4 regions of the Phyllobacterium sp. NPDC097923 genome follow, and region 3 is predicted to be linked to each of the others. Evidence: riboswitches for the same ligand, from Rfam matches in the RefSeq annotation. Region 3 holds a riboswitch; each other region holds the start of a gene.
What was found. A riboswitch is a leader RNA that binds a small molecule or an ion and turns the genes downstream of it on or off. The one in region 3 is predicted to bind cobalamin.
Positions count from the first base shown of each region.

Region 1: linked by a shared signal. The riboswitch ahead of cobU (bifunctional adenosylcobinamide kinase/adenosylcobinamide-phosphate guanylyltransferase) and the one ahead of ACIQWS_RS07755 (CbtB-domain containing protein) in region 3 are both predicted to bind cobalamin.
Region 2: linked by a shared signal. The riboswitch ahead of ACIQWS_RS04330 (ABC transporter ATP-binding protein) and the one ahead of ACIQWS_RS07755 (CbtB-domain containing protein) in region 3 are both predicted to bind cobalamin.
Region 4: linked by a shared signal. The riboswitch ahead of ACIQWS_RS16920 (ribonucleoside-diphosphate reductase subunit alpha) and the one ahead of ACIQWS_RS07755 (CbtB-domain containing protein) in region 3 are both predicted to bind cobalamin.

Region 1 is NZ_JBIWBL010000001.1:2,196,252-2,200,939, reverse strand. It holds gene ACIQWS_RS11145 (isobutyryl-CoA dehydrogenase) at 1-217, opposite strand, end outside; gene ACIQWS_RS11140 (cobyric acid synthase) at 337-1,815, shown strand; cobalamin riboswitch at 1,966-2,200, shown strand; gene cobU (bifunctional adenosylcobinamide kinase/adenosylcobinamide-phosphate guanylyltransferase) at 2,362-2,886, shown strand; gene cobW (cobalamin biosynthesis protein CobW) at 2,891-3,946, shown strand; gene cobN (cobaltochelatase subunit CobN) at 3,961-4,688, shown strand, end outside.
Region 2 is NZ_JBIWBL010000001.1:862,450-867,137, forward strand. It holds gene cysQ (3'(2'),5'-bisphosphate nucleotidase CysQ) at 1-548, shown strand, start outside; gene ACIQWS_RS04320 (iron ABC transporter permease) at 722-1,708, opposite strand; gene ACIQWS_RS04325 (ABC transporter substrate-binding protein) at 1,742-2,689, opposite strand; gene ACIQWS_RS04330 (ABC transporter ATP-binding protein) at 2,689-3,495, opposite strand; cobalamin riboswitch at 3,814-4,027, opposite strand; gene ACIQWS_RS04335 (DUF2126 domain-containing protein) at 4,183-4,688, shown strand, end outside.
Region 3 is NZ_JBIWBL010000001.1:1,535,941-1,540,628, forward strand. It holds gene ACIQWS_RS07740 (DMT family protein) at 537-887, opposite strand; gene ACIQWS_RS07745 (hypothetical protein) at 1,053-1,703, opposite strand; gene ACIQWS_RS07750 (CbtA family protein) at 1,768-2,508, opposite strand; gene ACIQWS_RS07755 (CbtB-domain containing protein) at 2,521-2,730, opposite strand; cobalamin riboswitch at 2,762-2,913, opposite strand; gene ACIQWS_RS07760 (histidine phosphatase family protein) at 2,979-3,557, shown strand; gene copC (copper homeostasis periplasmic binding protein CopC) at 3,644-4,015, shown strand; gene copD (copper homeostasis membrane protein CopD) at 4,015-4,688, shown strand, end outside.
Region 4 is NZ_JBIWBL010000003.1:235,827-240,514, reverse strand. It holds gene ACIQWS_RS16935 (hemin ABC transporter substrate-binding protein) at 1-308, shown strand, start outside; gene ACIQWS_RS16930 (FecCD family ABC transporter permease) at 305-1,426, shown strand; gene ACIQWS_RS16925 (heme ABC transporter ATP-binding protein) at 1,429-2,220, shown strand; cobalamin riboswitch at 2,271-2,482, shown strand; gene ACIQWS_RS16920 (ribonucleoside-diphosphate reductase subunit alpha) at 2,590-4,688, shown strand, end outside.

The sequences.
Region 1 (4,688 bases), 660 kb from region 3:
GTCCCGAACCGCCGAATTCTTCCTTGGTGTAGATGCCGCCCATGCCGAGCGGGCCGGTCTCGCGAATCACATCGGCGGGAAAATGCTTGTCCCGGTCCCAGGCCAGCGCGTTCGGTGCCACGCGGTCCGCCGCGAAGGCGCGCGCCATGTCCTGAATCGCCAGCTGATCCTCGTTGAGTTCGAACTGGCCGGACGCCGTATCAACGACCGCATCCATGATAACCTCCCTGTATTCCTCTTGATTTCCACTCTATCGCAAGCGCGGGGCCGCGCAACGATTCAGATAGGTTTTGCCGGGGGCTAGGAAGAGAAAGACATATCCGCTACTCAAAGCCCATGACGCACGCAATCATGTTGCAGGGAACAGGGTCAGATGTTGGTAAATCCGTCCTGGTGGCCGGACTTTGCCGGCTTGCGCGCAACCGCGGATTGACGGTTCGGCCGTTCAAACCGCAGAACATGTCGAACAATGCGGCGGTGAGCGACGATGGCGGCGAGATCGGGCGGGCGCAGTGGCTGCAGGCCGTCGCCTGCGGCGTGCCATCCTCGGTGCACATGAACCCGGTGCTCTTGAAACCGCAATCGGAGACCGGCAGCCAGATCATCGTGCAGGGCAAAGTCTGGGGCCAGGCCAAGGGGCGTGATTACCAGACATTCAAGGCGCAGCTGCTCGATGCGGTCATGGCGTCGTGGGACATCGTCCGTGAAGGTGCCGATCTGGTCATCGTCGAGGGGGCGGGGTCTCCCGCCGAAATCAACCTGCGGGCGGGCGATATCGCCAATATGGGCTTTGCCATCCGCGCCAATGTTCCCGTGGTGCTGGTCGGCGATATCGATCGCGGCGGGGTGATCGCCTCGCTCGTCGGCACCCATGCGATCCTGCAGCGGGAAGACCGGGAGATGATTGCCGGCTATATCATCAACAAGTTTCGTGGCGACGTCTCGCTGTTCGATGACGGCCTGAAAGCCATAACCCAGTTCACCGGCTGGCCGTCTTTCGGCGTGGTGCCATGGCTGAAGGACGCGGCGCGGCTGCCGGCGGAGGATTCCGTCGTGCTGGAACGTCTGGTGAAGGGCGAGGGCCGGGCGCTGAAGATCGCCGTGCCGGTGCTCGACCGCATCGCCAATTTCGACGATCTCGACCCGCTGATGGCCGAACCGCAGGTGGATGTGGTGATGGTGCGCAGCGGCGAGCGGCTGCCTGCCGATGCGGGACTGGTCATCATTCCGGGGTCCAAATCCACCATCGGCGACCTCCTGCGCTTCCGCGAGAATGGCTGGGACAGGGATCTCGACCTGCACCGGCGGCGCGGCGGCCATATCATCGGCATATGCGGCGGTTTCCAGATGCTGGGCAGAACGGTGCGCGATCCCGACGGCATCGAGGGCAGCGTGACGGAGACGGCAGGGCTCGGGCATCTCGATATCGATACGGTGATGGAGCCGGAAAAGACCGTGCGCAATGTGGCGGCGCAGTCGCTGCCATTCGACCTGCCGCTGGATGGCTACGAGATTCATCTGGGCCGGACGACCGGCCCGGACTGTTCGCGCCCCGCCGTGCGCATCAACGGCGTCGACGACGGTGCCATATCGGCGGACGGCAAGGTTTTCGGCACCTATCTGCATGGGCTTTTCGGGGCGGACCGGTTTCGCGCCGCGCTGCTGGGCACGATGGGCATTGCCGCTGAAGCATTCGACTACAAGGCCGGGGTGGATGCCGCGCTGGATAGTGTCGCCGCCGAGCTTGAAACAGTGCTGGATGTGGATGCGCTGCTCGCATGTGCTGCGGTGCGTGGTTCGACAAGCTCACCATGAGGGGATGGGTGGGCTGCAATGCTAATCGCGGAGATTGCAGAACATATCCCCTGCAATCCTCCACCTCCCTCATGGTGAGCTTGTCGAACCACCCACTACTCCCTGAGCAAACCGTGCGGATTCCATTGACATTTCCCGTGGGGGGTGAATAACGTCCCAGCCATGATTGGTTCCCATATTGGCCAAAGGCCAAGGGATCAAAAGGGAATGCGACGGTTGTACCCTCAAGGGCGACCCCACCGCAGCCGACCCCGCGACTGTAGAGCGGCGAGGATCAATGCAAAGCCTGACGCATATGCAGAAGGCAGCCACTGGGAAACCGGGAAGGCAGCATTCATCCTGTGACCCGCGAGCCAGGAGACCTGCCAGTCATAGAGCGTTTCCCAGGAAGCGCTCGGGGTAATCCTGCCCAAGAACCGAAGGGTCGTGTCCCTTCAGGCCCAGCACGGAGGTTGTTATGGCTGCTCGCATTGTATACGCGCTCGTTTCCCCGCCCGCATTCCGCTTGATCGTACCTGACGGATCATCGCGATTGCAGTGACGGCGATGCCCCAGCTGAATCACGGCGTGACCTTCATTCTCGGCGGTGCCCGCTCGGGCAAGTCCAGCTTTGCCGAAGGCCTGATCATGGCTTCCGGCCTTGAGCCCGTTTATCTCGCAACCGGCAGGTCCTGGGACGAGGAAATGTCTGTCCGCATCGACCTGCACAAGGCGCAGCGCGGTTCATCCTGGCACACCATCGAAGAGCCGCTCGATCTGGTGGACACCCTGCAGGGGGTTGCGGCCACGGACAAAGCGATCCTTGTCGATTGCCTGACGCTCTGGCTGACCAATCTGATGATGGCCGAGCGCGATATCACCGCCGAGACACGGCAGCTCATGCAAGCGCTGCCGAAACTTCAAGGCTCGATCGTTCTGGTTTCGAACGAAGTGGGTCTCGGCATTGTACCGGAGAACCGCATGGCGCGCGATTTTCGCGACCATGCCGGACGTCTCCATCAGGCCGTGGCGCAGGCCGCGGCAACAGTCTATTTCGTGGCAGCCGGGCTGCCGCTCACCATGAAGGGATAGGAATATGCAGGGTCAGAAGATTCCAGCGACGGTCATCACCGGTTTTCTCGGTTCGGGCAAAACCACGATGATCCGCAATCTGCTCGAAAATGCCAATGGCAAGCGCATTGCGCTCATAATCAACGAGTTCGGCGATCTCGGCGTCGACGGCGGCCTGCTGAAGGGCTGCGGCATCGAAGCCTGCCGGGACGAGGATGTGATCGAGTTGAACAATGGCTGCATCTGCTGCACCGTGGCCGATGATTTCATCCCGACCATGACCAAGCTGCTCGACCGTCCGGACCGTCCGGACCATATCGTCATCGAGACCTCGGGCCTCGCGCTGCCGCAGCCTCTGGTTGCAGCCTTCAACTGGCCGGAGATCAAGACGCAGGTGACGGTTGACGGTGTCGTCACCGTGATCGACGCTTCCGCCGTGTCCGAAGGCCGCTTTGCCGATGACCACGACAAGGTGGATGCCCAGCGCATCCAGGATGAATCGCTCGACCATGACAGCCCGCTTGAAGAACTGTTCGAGGACCAGATCCGCGCCGCCGACCTGATCGTCCTGAACAAGAGCGACCTGATCAGCGACAAGCAGCTCGACGGCGTGCGCGGCGATGTGCAGAGCCGTTCGTCGCGTTCGCTCAACATGGTGTCGGCCAGCTTCGGCAAGCTCAGCAATGAACTGCTGCTCGGTCTCGGCGTCGGCACTGAAGAGGACATCGCCAACCGCAAGTCGCACCATGAAATGGAGCATGAAGCGGGCGAAGAGCACGACCATGACGAATTCGAGAGCTTTGTTGTCGGGCTTGGTCCGGTGGCCGAACCCAAAAACTTTGTCGAGAAGCTGAAGGCCGTGATTGCCGATCACGACATCCTGCGCCTCAAAGGCTTTGCCGATGTTCCCGGCAAGCCGATGCGGCTGGTGGTGCAGGCCGTCGGAACGCGCATCGAGCATTACTTCGACCGTGCGTGGAATCCGGGCGAGGAACGGCAGACCCGTCTCGTCGTCATCGGACTGCACGATATCGACAATGACGCCATCACATCGGCGGTCACCGCCGCTGCCGCTGCCTGACGATAGGATATTGAATGCATCTCCTGCTTGCCCAGAAAGGCACCATCGCTGAAGGCACCGAGGCCATCGACCTCGGCCAGACGCCGGGAGATGTGCTGTTCCTGTCCGCCGCCGATACGGAGCTGGCGAGCCTTGCCGCCGCACGGCGGCAGGGCGATGGTGCAGTTTCGCTGCGCCTTGCCAATATGATGAGCCTGTCGCACCCGATGTCCGTCGATGCCTATGTCGAGCGGACAGCGCGGCATGCCAGGCTGATCGTCGTGCGGGTGATCGGCGGCGAGAGCTACTGGCCCTATGGCCTCGAAGCGCTGCATGCCTGCGCCATCAATCACAAGGTGCAGCTTGCGGTGTTGCCGGGAGACGACAAGCCCGATCCGGGGCTCGACCGGTTTTCAACCGTCGCCCGGCCCGACCGCGATGCGCTCTGGCATTATCTGCTGGAGGGCGGGGCGCAGAATGCCCAGCGTTTCCTCGATTATTGCGCGGCGCTGATTTTTTCCGGCGAGAAGCCGCAGGAGGCCGCGCCCCTGCTCAAGGCGGGGTTGTGGTGGCCCGGCAATTCAGCACCCTCGCTGGACGCGATGCGGCTTGACTGGACGGATGGCGCGCCTGTCATTGCCATCTGCTTCTACCGGGCGCTGGTGCAAAGCGGCCAGACCCAGCCTGTGGCGGCTTTGCTTGATGCGTTGCGCGCCAAGGGGCTCAATCCGCTGCCGGTGTTTGTCTCCAGCCTGAAGGATCC
Region 2 (4,688 bases), 670 kb from region 3:
GCTTCTATCTGGTGGATCCGCTCGACGGAACGCGGGAATTTGTCAGCCGCAACGGTGATTTCACCGTCAACATCGCGCTGATCGAAAACGCGGCGCCCGTTCTCGGCGTTGTCTATGCCCCCGTGCGCGGTGTGCTGTTCACGGGCGGCACTGCCGGCGCGCAGGAAGTTGCCATCGGCGAGGGCGGTGCCGTCACCGCACGCAAAGCCATAGGCTGCCGCACCAGTCCGGACGACCTCATTGCCGTTGCCAGCCGCTCGCACCGCACGCCGGAAACCGATGCCTATCTGGAAAAATTCCGTGTTGCCGACTGTGTGTCCGTCGGGTCGTCACTGAAATTCGGCCTGCTTGCACGCGGTGAGGCCGATATTTACCCGCGTTTCGGCCGGACCATGGAATGGGATACGGCGGCGGGCGATGCGGTCCTGCGCGCTGCCGGAGGCATAACCCTGACGCTGGATGGCAATCCGCTGACCTATGGCCGCCGCAATCAGGCCGACGACGCCGATTTCGCCAATCCGGATTTCGTGGCCTGGGGAAAGCTATAGTCTGATCGCAATGACATTTGCGTGGTGCGTGGTTCGACAAGCTCACCATGAGGGATGTGGATTGGTGCAAGATCAATCGCGAAGGTTGCAGAGTGTAATTCCCTGCGATCCACGCCCTCCCTCATGGTGAGCTTGTCGAACCACGCACCGCGCTGTTGCCATCCGATCGCCGGTTACCCTGGTCGCTTCCTCAACAGGATCGTCACCACAAAAAACGCGCCGATGGAACTGGTAACGATACCGATGGGTAATTCCTGCGGCGCCAGCAGCAGACGGGCCGCGAGGTCGCTGAGCAGGATCAGCAGGGCGCCGAGCACGGCGCAGGTGACGATCAGTCCCGCATGCAGCTGCCCGGAAAAACGCCGGGCAATGTGCGGGATCATCAGGCCGACAAAGCCGATGACGCCAGCCACCGAGACAAAGATCGCGGTGGAGAAGGCGCAGACGATGAACACCGTGTTGCGCAGGCGCGTCACCCTTATGCCAAGGCTTTCCGCCGTGTTTTCGCCAGCCAGCAGGGCATCGAGATTGCGGTGGTTGTACAGGGCGTAGACCAGGATGGCGGCAAGCCCGGTGAGGGCGAGCGGCAGGTTCTCCCAGCGGGCAAGGCCAAGGCCGCCGAGTGTCCAGAACATCACCGAATGCGCGGCGCGCTGGTCGCCGGCAAACACCATGTAGTTGGTGAGTGCAGCAAACAGGAAGGAGACGGCAAGGCCCGCCAGGATCAGCCGCTCCGGCCCCTGTCCCTGCACGCGCCGCACCAGCATCAGCACGACGATGGCCGCCAGCATGCCGCCGCTGAAGGCGGCAATCGGCAGCGTCCAGATGCCGAAGCGGTCGCCGATGACCGTAATCACCGAGACTGCTCCCGCCGCCGCGCCATTGGAAAGGCCGAACAGGAACGGATCGGCAAGGTCGTTGCGGGTGACGGTTTGCAGCAGCGCGCCGATAATGCCGAGCCCCGCGCCGACGCAGATCGCAAGGATCACCCGCGGCAGGCGCAGGTCAACGATGATCTTGCCGACCGGGCCATTGACGACGGTATCGGAGAGACCGGCGGCATGGGCGAGGGCGCGCAGGACGTCGCCGAGCGGAATGACCGTTGCCCCATAGGCAATCGACACGAGGGCGAGGGCCAGAATGGCCATCACCCCCGTCATGAGTGTCAGATGCTGACGGAAAGGCAGATGCACTCAGAATGCTTCCGGATGCATGGCCTTGGCCATCTTGGCGATGGCCTCGATGTTGGCCGGTCCGGGCGTCAGTTCCGCATAGCGCAGGGCGACGAAGCGGTTGTTCTTGACGGCGTCGGTTTCCTTCATTGCCGGATGGGATTTGAGGAAGTTGAGCAGCTTCTGGTAACCCGCATCATCCTGATAATCGAGGAGGACGAGGAATTCCGGATTGCGCGTCGCCACGGTTTCCCACGAAGTAGTGCCCCAACTGGTGTCGAGATCGGCCATGATGTTGGTGCCGCCGGCTTCGCTGATCATCGCCGTGGGAATGGCGAACTTGCCCGCTGTAAACGGCTTGTCCTCGCCGGAATCATAGAGGAAGACGCGGGTGCCGCTCTTGTCGCCGATCTTGGTCTTGATCGCGGCAAGTTCTGTCTTCCAGCCGCCGACGAGTTTATTTGCCTCGTCCTCTTTGCCGAAAATTTTGCCGAGCTTTTCCATGTCGCCATAAAGCAGGTCCATGGATGCAGCGGGCCGGGACTTGTCGAGATGAACGCAGCTTTCGGTCAGTTCAAGCGTCTTGATGCCATGCGGCGCCAGCGTGTCGGGGGTCACTTCGCCGCCCGGCTTCATGCCGTAATTCCAGCCGGCGAAGAAGAAATCCGGTTCCGCCGCAATGAGATTTTCAAGGGTCGGGTATTTGGGCGCAAGCTCGGGAATGGCGCCCAGCTGCTTCTTGAAGGCGTCGTCGAGCTTGTACCAGCCGGTAATGCCCGAAACCCCGACCATCGAGGATTGCAGGTGCAGGGCGAAGGCCATTTCGCTCATGTTGATGTCCTGGATGACCGCGCGCTTTGGCGCGGCCTCGAAGGTGAGGGGGTTGCCGCAACTTTCGACCGTCACGGGAAACGCCCATGCGGGGGCGGACAGCGCCGATAAGGCGAGGGCGAGCAGCATTCTTTTCATCAAATTCTCCGTAGCTGAGCAGTTTGTTTTGTGGTTGGTCCGGGTGCTTCGAACACCATGAGATCGCGATCCTGCGAGGGATGGCGCAGGCGCAGCACATCGAGATCGAAGACATCGCTGACGATGCGCGGCGTCAGCGTTTCGTCGGGCGTGCCGGCGGCGACGAGCTGGGCGGCATGCATGACGGCGACGTGGGTGGCAAACGGCGCCACCAGCGGCAGGTCGTGCAGGACTGCGATGGTTGTCACGTCGAGGCCGGCGACCAGCGCCAGCAGTTCGCTGCGCGCTTTCGGGTCGAGGTGATTGGTGGGTTCGTCGAGAAACAGGATATCCGGCTGCTGGGCGATGGCGCGCGCCAGCTGCACGCGCTGCCTTTCGCCGCCGGAGAGCGAGCCGATGGGACGGCGCGAAAACGCGGCGATCCCGGCGCGGAGCAGGGCTTCCGTCACGATATCCCGGTCTTTCGCCTTGGTCAGGGTGCCGGTGTGCGGGATGCGGCCAAGGGATACATAATCGTCCACCAGCAATTGCGGGTCCGGCATGTCGGTCTGGCCGACGAAGGCAAATCTCCTGGCCCGTTCCTTCGGCGGCAGCCGGTCTATTGCCGTGCCGTCGAGATGGACGTTGCCGGAGGAGGGACGCAGCAGCCCGGCCAGCATGCGCAAAAGCGTGGATTTCCCGGCGCCATTCGGCCCGATAATGGCAAGACGCGCGCCGCGCACGATGTCGAGCGATACCTCATCCACCAGCGTCTGGCCGGCTGTGCGGAACGTCACCTCGTCGGCACGCAGGGCGACATGGCTCATGGGCGGATATCCGTGACTGCAGGCAAGGCACATGGTGTCAAATCCCAACCGGTAAACGTCGTCGCGTCATCGCGGACGCGTCGTTCTCGTATAGTAACGTTATAACATTAGTCAATACCCGATATGTCATGGCTGCCCCGGCCGCGGCTGGCCGCCGGCGGTCTTGCACGGGGTGCAGAGGATAATCAGGTGGTCGGGTCTTGGCGTGGTCATGCCGGTGCCTTGCCTTGTGGACAAAGGTTAGGGGAACGCGGCCAATGCACCATCGCGACAATGCGGGAGAGGACATCGCATCGCTCCCGGCACACCCCGTCCGGTTCGAATTGTAGATGAGATGGCAGGTCTCCTGGCTCGCGGGTCTCAGCTTCGCCTTGCCTTCCCGACCTTCCGGTCAGTGGCATGTCAGGCATCGCTCACCGCTTACAGTTGCGGGGGCAGCCACGGTCTCGGTCCCTTTTGGGTACGCCTCACCGTGTTCCCTTTTCATCTCCCGCGTTGTCGTGCAGAAGAAACCATCGGCGCGAATGCTATGCGGCCAGCCGCGCAGTTGCAAGCACGTTTATGCGGCAATTTTTGCCGCTGCCAAAATTTTTGGCAAATGAAAGATTTCAATTGGCCGGTAACTCGTTAGAGTGCGGGGAGCATTTGTGGAACCGCGGTTTTTTTGAATCAGACTTTTGAGGCGATATGGCAATTCACGCAGCAGTCTATCATCTGACGCATTACCGGTATGACCGGCCCATCACGCTCGGGCCGCAGATCATCCGGCTCCAGCCAGCACCCCATTCCCGGACAAAAGTTCTCAGCCATTCCCTGAAAGTCAGTCCGGCCAATCATTTCGTCAACCTGCAGCAGGATCCCTACGGCAATTTCCTCGCCCGCTTCGTCTTTCCCGAACCGGTGACGGAGCTGAAGATCGAGGTCGATCTCGTCGCTGATATGACCGTCTACAATCCATTCGATTTCTTCGTCGAACCGGTCGCCGAAACCTGGCCGTTCAGCTATCCCGAAGAGATCAGCGACGACCTGTCGATCTATATGAAGCCGGAATCGGCAGGACCGCTGGTTTCGGCTTTCCTTGCAACCATCGATCGCAGCCCGACGAACACGGTGAATTTCGTCGTCGATCTCAACGCACGTATCCAGCGCGAGATCGGCTACGTCATCCGCATGGAAACCGGGGTTCAGGAGCC
Region 3 (4,688 bases):
CGTATACGGATTATATAACCTACTCCCCGCCCAACCGGTGAATGAATTGCCGGGATTACTGTCTTCCCAGGATTTAATAATGATTGGTTTCAAGATTATCGTTTCAGGCATGCTCAAATCTCCTTAGTAAAAATAAAAAAGCATCAAAATGAAAATCCGCTTCGCCAAGCCATGCGGGGATAAACGAAAAAGGGACGTCATTACGTTTGAAACAGGCCGGGAGAATGGGATCCTGCGTATTAAATATTCTAAATATCACACATTGTTAATAAATATGATTATTATAGTCAAGAAATAAATGGGGCGCGTTGTTGATGACTTCCTTCATGGCAAAGAATGCTGGGCGGGGTGATCGGCGGGCTTCCGTGAATCCGGTTGAAATTGGTCCTATCCATGCTCTGAAATTACAGAAAATAGCCGAAACCGGATGCCGCATCGCAGATAGCAAGTAGTCTTTCCCCGCTGTCGGTCCTATAATTATCTGACTAACTATACTTCCCGTCTGCACCATCGAGCACGTGCACGGCCGTTTGATCCTAGAGCGGACCCTTGAACACGAAGAATGCGCCGCCGCAGATCATCGCGAAGCCGACGAGGTGGTTGATGGTGATTTTCTCACCCAGATACATCACCGAAAAACCGGCAAAGACCAGAAGCGTGATCACTTCCTGGATGGTCTTCAGCTGGGCGGCGGAATAGATCTCGTGACCGTAGCGGTTCGCCGGTACCGCAAGGCAGTATTCGGCAAAGGCAATCATCCAGCTGATGAAGATGACCAGTAAGAGCGGCCGGTCCGCGAATTTGAGATGGCCGTACCAGGCAAATGTCATGAAAACATTTGAGCCGAGCAACAGGAGGATGGGCCGGATATAATCAAAGGAGGGCATGAAGTGTCCTTGGCTCTAAGCGTCATGGGGCAGGGAATGCAGTAACGTTCAAACGGTCAAAACGATCCGGACAGCAGGCTTACGTCAAGTCGCGCGCAGCGGAAAGGGCGATCCGGGGTTTGGCGACAAGACATGCGCGGTGTGACCTAAAGGCCATAGCCTTGATCAGGCGTTGACAGGCTGTCGTGGCGGGCGTGTCAGATGGATGACGGCAAAAAGCGCTGAATCAAGCAGCATCGCGAATCCCAGGAAGGAAAACAGGCTGGTCAGGTGTCCAGGCACATCGCTCCAGCGCGGCCTGATGATATCAGCCGTGTTGTAGGGATCGCCGCTATACTGGCACATAACGAAAGAGCCGCCATTGCGCACAAGTGTGGCATCGAGATCGGAGACAAGGGCACTGACGGCGTCCCGGTGTTCAGGCATGTCACGCATATACACAAGCACAGCCTTCGTCGCAGCAAGATAGGCGTGTGAACAGGCATTGAACGGGCTTTGCTCGTCGGTGACACTGCCGGGGACCATGCCCCAGAGACAATAGCTGTATTGGATATTGGTGTAGTTCAGCAGCCGCCGGAATTTCTCATCGGTGCGGGTCATGCGGGCCGCCAGATCGAGAATCGGCTTGCGGTAGTCGGCGATTAGCGCCATTTCACCATGCGACAAGCTTGGAATGGAAATGCCCGACGTATCGGTACCGGCGCTGCTGCGGTGCGCCCATCCGCTTTCGGTTTGCAGCATGAACAGGCATGCGACCAGAGCCAGGAACCAGCCTGCCGGGCATCCCATGGGGATATCGAAGCGTTGCGGTCTCATGACAGTCCCATCGGCAGCGGCAACCTGAACGCCCGCAGGACGTTCAGGTATGGCGCGACCGCGCTCAGCGTGCCGCATGCAGACGATAGCGCGGACGCTGTCCGGCCAGAACCCGTTCAGCCAAAGCGCCGAAGAGCAGACCAAGCGTGGTCCAGACGATCACATGGATCCCCAGCGAAGCGACGCGGAAGTTCCAGAGAACGGTCGGTGAGAACTGTTCGGGAACTTCGTTGATGGCGGGAAGCGAGTATTGCACCAGCGCAATGAACACGACATAGGCGGCACCGGCCATCAATGTCGCGTTCCATGCGCCGTGCTGGGCATAAAGGCGCTTTGCCAGACCCACAGCCGCCGCAAGGGCACCGAGCGAAACCACCAGCATGACGAAGAACAGTTCCGTTCTGGCGCCGATGGTATCCGGGCTGCCAACCGCAGGCGGATTCATCGGGTACTTGATGCAGGGAACGAGAACAATTGCCACAAAACCCGCGAGCGCCAGCAGGGCCGCCGTACTGCGCGGGCTGAGGGAACTGACCCGGCCATGCACAAAGGCAAAAACCAGGGAGAACAATCCGCCAAGCGCGGCACTGTAGACGACAATGCCGGTAAACAGGCCGATGCCGGCCTGTGTCGCCCGCGTGACAAGCTCCGGTTCAGCCGCTGCGCCGGCCGCCGTGCTCATCTTTTCCTCGAAGGCAATGGCGTGATCAACCTGCGGTTCGCCGAACACCCGGGCAAACCCGAACGCCAATAGCCCGGCGATGACCCCTACGATCATGCCGCGGATCAAAAGATCTCTTGTCATTGTTTTGTTTCCTCAGTGGCAGGGAAATCCGAGGAGATGGCGGCCGTCATGAACGAATTCGTGCACATACATGCCCGAGAAGAGCGACATCGCACCTTCTTCCGCACCAATGAAATAGATTGCGAGCAGCATGATCAGCCCGCCGAAAATGGCCCATGGCAAGACTTCGCCAAGAGGAATGGGCGTGACGCCTGCTGACGGCGTAAGAGCGATATCGGACATGAATTTTCTCCCAGAATGACGCGTTCACTAACGGAATAAATGATGTTGCGGCCAGGGTCTGGCTTTCAATCAGTGAAAAAGGACTGATTAATTACAGTGGCGCGACCGCTCCGGAATTTCACCGGCTTCCAAACTCGCAACAGCACGGTTATATCTGTGCGCGCCGCAGACTGTCAATGAACGGTCTGCGGGCTGTTTCCGGTTTTTTCCTGAGGGTTTTGAGGGATATTTTGGCCAGAGCCACGCGGTTGACCCTTGTTTGCCATGGCGCCACACCGGCGATCCGCACAGGTGCTTTCCCCGCTGACGAAGCGCTTGAACCCGGGGAAGCCCAAAACCTGCAGGCTATTGCCGGGCATTTGCGCCGTGCGCACCGTGTTTTGACCAGTCCGGCGCTGCGCGCCCGGCAAACCGCCGATGCCCTGGGTTTGGAATCCGTTGTCGATGCGGCGTTGGCGGATATCGGTTACGGAAAATGGGCGGGTAAGACGCTCGCCGCTGTCCACCAAGCCCACCCCGACGATGTGACGGACTGGATGAACAATCCCGCCTCGGCCCCGCATGGCGGCGAATCCATCCATGATTTTCTCGTCAGGATTGCAGATTGGATGAGCGCGCATATGCATGATGGCGGTCACACAATCGTGGTGACGCACGCTTCCGTCATTCGCGCCGCTGTTCTGAGCGTCTTGCAGGCACCGGATTCCGCATTTTGGCGCATCGATGTCGAGCCGCGCAGCTGTACGGAAATGAGCAGCGACGGCCGCCGGTGGATGCTTCGCGCTGCCGCCTGCGTGCCGCCGCGCCCAACAGGGATTCTGCCATGATCCCGGCAAAAATCAGGCTTAGCTTTCGCCGCGCGGTCGCACCCTTTCTCCGGATCCGTCAAATCCGCCCGCTCACAGGAGTTCTCATGTCACGGCTCATTCGTATTTTTGCTGTCGCAACCGTCCTCAATGCCGGCCTGTTGGGGCAGGTATTGGCGCACGCCCATCTTGAATCGGCAGTTCCGGCCGAAAACGCCATCGTGAAGGTCTCGCCCGTCGAGATCGATCTGACGTTTTCCGAGGGTTTGAACCTGAAATTTTCAGGCGCAACGATCACCGGCCTGGGCAAGGCGACCGTATCGACAGGACAGGCCAAACTGTCGATCAACGACCACAAGACACTGGTCATTCCGCTGTCGGCACCCCTCGCGTCGGGGGAATATACCGTGAACTGGACCGCACTTTCCACCGACGGTCACAAGACCAAGGGCAGCTATACATTCACCGTCAAACCCTGATGGGGTTGGAGACCACGCTTGTTCTGTGCAGGTTCGTGCACAATGCATCCACGATGTTCCTGTGGGGCGCGTTTGCCTATCTCGCACTGCTTGTGCCCAAACCCCTGGCGCTGGAGATCGGGGAGCGCCTGCGTCCGGCGAGCGGCATCGCGGTCTTTCTGGCTATCGGAACGATCTTTGCTGCGCTGCCGCTGCAGGCTGGAATGATCGGGCAGGGCTGGAGCGATGCCGTCGATCTCGGAACCATCCGGGACGTGCTGTTTGAGACAAGCGTTGGCCGCGGCTGGGCGATACAGGTCGCCGCCGCCCTGCTTTTGTTGCCCGCATTGGCTCTGTCGCCACGCCGCGCGCACATCGCTCTTGCCATGGCTTCGGGACTGCTTCTGGCAAGCCTGGCATTTTCCGGCCATGCCACAATGCGGGAGGGCTGGATTGGCGCGGCCCACCGTTTCAACGATATGGTGCATGCGCTCTCGGGCGGCGCGTGGATCGGAGCGCTGATACCGGTTATGCTGATCCTTGGCCGGTTGCGCCAGGCGGAATGGCGTGTGGCTGCGCAAACGGCGCTGATGCGGTTTTCGTCGGCCGGTCATGCGGCCGTCGCATTGGTGATCGCATCCGGCGTGGTCAATACCACACTCGTCCTTCGACGTCTGCCGGCTGATTGGACATC
Region 4 (4,688 bases), on a different contig from region 3:
CCAATGGGATCATCGCACTGGCCGGTGCCGACAATGCGATCACGGAATATCCCGGATACAAGCCATTGACGGACGAGGCGATCATCACCGCCAAACCCGACGTCATTCTGGTCATGGACCGCGGTGGTGACCATGCGTCCGACAATGCCGACCTTCTTGCCAATGCGGCGATCGCCGCGACGCCCGCCGGCAAAGACAAGAAGATCATCCGCATGAGCGGTCAGTATCTGCTGGGCTTCGGGCCGCGTGCGCCCAAGGCAATTCACGAGCTGGCCGAAGCCATTTACGGCAACGAACTCGGCAAATGAGTGAGACCGTCTTGAGAAAACCTGCCGTCCTTGCTTCCGCACAGGGCGGCAGCAGACTGCGCCCGGATGGTGACCGGTCAGTGTTTGCGCGCATGGTCATTGCTTGCCTGTGCGTCGCGCTCGTTGCCACAGTCCTTTTCAGCCTCGCCTTTGGTGCATCCGATGCATCGGTCCTCTCCGTCGTGAAGTCCCTGATTGCCGGATCCGATATCACGGACAATGCGCTCTCCGTCCGTGATCGCATCATCATTTACGATATCCGCTTGCCCCGCGTCATTCTCGGCGCGCTGATCGGCGCGTCCCTTGCCGTATCGGGTGCAGTCATGCAGGGATTGTTCCGCAATCCGCTGGCTGACCCCGGCATTGTCGGCGTCTCGGCGGGCGCCGGGCTTGGCGCGGTCAGCATCATCGTTCTCGGCGGAACCTTCCTCGCCCCGGTGATCGCTCTGTTCAGTCTCTATGCCTTGCCGCTCGCCGCTTTCTTCGGCGCCCTCATCTTCACGCTCATCCTCTACCACGTCGCGACGCGGCGCGGGCAAACGTCCATCGCCACGATGCTGCTCGCCGGTATTGCGCTCGGCGCCATGGCCGCCGCCTATATCGGTGTCCTGGTCTATGTCGCCGACGACAAACAGTTGCGCGACCTGACATTCTGGGGGCTGGGATCGCTGGCGGGAGCCAATTGGGTCAAGATCGCCGCATCAGGCCCGCTCATTGCGCTCGCCCTCGTCATTTCACCATTCCTCGCCCGCGGCCTCAACGGGCTCGCCCTCGGGGAAGCATCGGCCAGCCATCTCGGCATTCCGGTACAGCGCTTCAAACGCATCGCCATTGTCACCGTCGCTGCGGCCACCGGCGCATCGGTTGCGGTGAGCGGCGGCATCGGCTTTGTCGGCGTCGTCGTTCCGCATCTGCTGCGCCTCGTGATTGGCCCCGATCATCGCTATCTCCTGCCGGCCGCCGCTCTCCTTGGCGCCTGCCTCCTTCTGATTGCCGATGCGGTCAGCCGGACCATCGTTGCTCCAGCCGAATTGCCGATCGGCATCGTCACGGCAGCCGTTGGCGCACCCTTCTTCCTGTGGATATTGCTGCGTCGCCGCGGCATTCTGGACCTCTGATCATGATCCGTGTTTCCAATGTCTCCGTGTCCCTCGGTCGAAACAGAATCGTCGAGAACATATCCTTTGATGCTGAGGCAGGCGCATTCACAGTTATCGTCGGACCCAATGGGTCAGGCAAAACGACCCTGATGCGTGCACTCTCCGGTGATCTGCCGCATGAGGGCGTCATCAGCATCAACGGCACGCCGATCAACCGGCTGAAGCTCTGGCAGATGGCAACCATGCGGGCGATCCTGCCGCAATCCACCTCGCTGTCCTTCCCGTTTACCGTGCGTGAGATCGTCAAGCTGGGCATGACCAGCGGCCGCTCCGGTGCTTCGCGCCACAACGTGGACACACTGCCCGATGAAGCGCTTGAGCGCGTCGACCTCGCGGGTTTCGGCGGGCGGTTCTATCAGGAACTCTCTGGCGGCGAGCAGCAGCGGGTGCAACTGGCGCGCGTCCTCTGCCAGGTCTGGCAACCGATGCTGGACGGCCAGCCGCGCTTTCTCTTTCTTGATGAGCCGGTTTCAAGCCTCGATATCAAACATCAGCTGATCATCATGCAGATTGCCCGCGATTTTGCCGATCGCGGTGGCGGGGTCATCGCGATCCTGCATGACCTCAACCTGACCTCCATGTTTGCCGACCGCGTCGTGGTCATGCACAGGGGAAGGGCCGATTCTGTGGGTACCCCCATGGAAGTCTTGACGGATGACCGCATCCTGCGCGTCTATGAATGTGCGCTCAAGGTCGGCGGTCTGCCCGGAAAATCCGTACCGTTCGTCTTGCCGCAATCCGCAGTGCTCTGAGCACGCGAAGCTGTCGCTATCTATCTATTGACTAAAAATTGCGATTTGATACTAAATATAGACGTTATGGTTCTCTCCGAGTCGCAAGACCGGGAGCTAAGAGGGAAGCCGGTGAAATGTCCTGGACATTGATGCCGGCGCTGCCCCCGCAACTGTAAACAGCGAGTTGTTGTCGACAATGCCACTGAAGCCCAGCTTCGGGAAGGCCGACACCAGCGCCGACCTGTGAGCCAGGAGACCTGCCATGACATGATGAACGTCCACGGGCGGGGTGTCCCGGTGTGTCGCTTGCAATGGTCGGCCGCAAGCTGACCGGATTCTTGCACGCGTGCGCTCGACCTTTGCCCCCAACATTTGGGGTATAAGCATATGTCTCTTTCTCTTCAAACCACCCGCGCCGACGGTCAGTCGCCGGTTCGTCCTGCCGAACTGCAGCCATCATCCAGCGAGCCCGGCTACCGCGTCATTCGGCGCAATGGCTCGGTCACCCCCTTCGATCCGCTGAAAATCACCGTTGCTCTCACCAAAGCCTTCCTCGCCGTCGAAGGCAATGTCGCTGCCGGTTCGCGCCGTGTGCACGATGTCGTCGAAGGCTTGACCGCCGACATCGTGACAACATTGAAGCGCCGCAGCAGCGAAGGCCGTCTGTTTCACATTGAAGACGTGCAGGACCAGGTCGAACTTGCCCTCATGCGCAGCGAAAACCACAAAGTCGCCCGCGCTTACGTGCTCTACCGGGAAGAACGCGCGAGAGAACGGGCGAAGCTGGTGGAACCCGTGGCCGAAACCGGCCCGTCCCTCAGCGTCACCCTGCTTGATGGGACCAGGGCACCGCTCGATGCGGCGCGCCTCGCCCGAATCATCGATGAAGCCTGCGAAGGACTTGACGGGGTCAGCGCCACCCCGATCCTCAGCGAAACCCAGCGCAATCTCTATGACGGTATCACCCTCGACGAACTGTCGCTTGCGCCCATTCTGGCTGCACGCACACTCGTTGAAACCGAACCGAACTATTCCTTTGTCACTGCCCGGCTGCTTCTGGACAAGCTGCGCCGCGAAGCCTTGAGCTTTGTCTTCGGCAGGCCTGAACAGGCGACCCAGCATGAAATGGCGGAGCGATACGCCGATTATTTCCCCGCCTATGTGAAGGCTGGGATTGAAGCGGAACTGCTCGATCCTGAACTTGCCCGCTTCGACCTGCGGAAAATATCAGCAGCCCTGAAGCCGGAACGCGACCTGCAGTTCCAGTATCTCGGCCTGCAGACATTGTATGATCGCTATCTCCAGCAGACACGCGGTATCCGGTTCGAATTGCCGCAGGCCTTCCTGATGCGCGTTGCCATGGGCCTCGCCACCCGCGAGATCGACCGGGAAGCGCGCGCCATCGAATTCTACGACCTGCTGTCGTCGTTCGACTTCATGGCTTCGACTCCAACCTTGTTCAATTCGGGCACGCTGCGCCCACAACTGTCCTCCTGCTTCCTGACCACCGTCGCCGACGATCTCGACGGTATTTTCAAAGCGGTGAAGGACAACGCGCTTCTGGCAAAATATTCCGGCGGTCTCGGCAATGACTGGACGCCCGTGCGCGGTCTTGGTGCCCATATCAAGGGAACCAACGGCGAAAGCCAAGGCGTCGTACCGTTCCTGAAAGTGGCCAACGATACGGCCATCGCGGTCAATCAGGGCGGCAAGCGCAAGGGCGCCGTCTGTGCCTATCTCGAGACCTGGCATGTCGATATCGAGGAGTTTCTCGATCTGCGCAAGAATACCGGTGACGACCGCCGCCGCACCCATGACATGAACACGGCCAACTGGGTGCCTGATCTGTTCATGAGTCGCGTGGAAAAGGACGAGCCATGGACCCTGTTCTCACCCGACGAGACACCGGATCTGCATGATCTCTATGGCGCGGCATTCAAATCCGCCTACGAGGCCTATGAAGCCAAGGCCGCACGCGGGGAAATCCGTGTCTTCCGCACCGTGCGGGCACTGGATCTCTGGCGCCGGATTTTGACGATGCTGTTCGAGACCGGCCATCCCTGGGTCACGTTCAAGGACCCCTGCAATATCCGCTCGCCGCAGGGTCACGCCGGCGTCGTGCATTCCTCGAACCTGTGCACCGAGATTACCCTCAACACATCGAAGGATGAAGTTGCGGTGTGCAATCTTGGCTCGATCAATCTTGCCAATCACATTGCAGCTGGGGGCCTCGACCTTGAGCGTCTCGCGCGCACTGTGGCGACGGCCATGCGCATGCTCGACAATGTCATCGACATCAACTTCTACACCATCCCCGAAGCGCGCTCTTCCAACCTGCGTCACCGTCCGGTTGGCCTCGGGCTGATGGGGTTCCAGGATGCATTGCAGGCTCTGCGCATTCCCTACGCGTCCAATGAGGCCGTGGCTTTTGCCGATCTCAGCATGGAAGCCATTTCCTACCATGCCATTTCGGCATCGGTTGACCT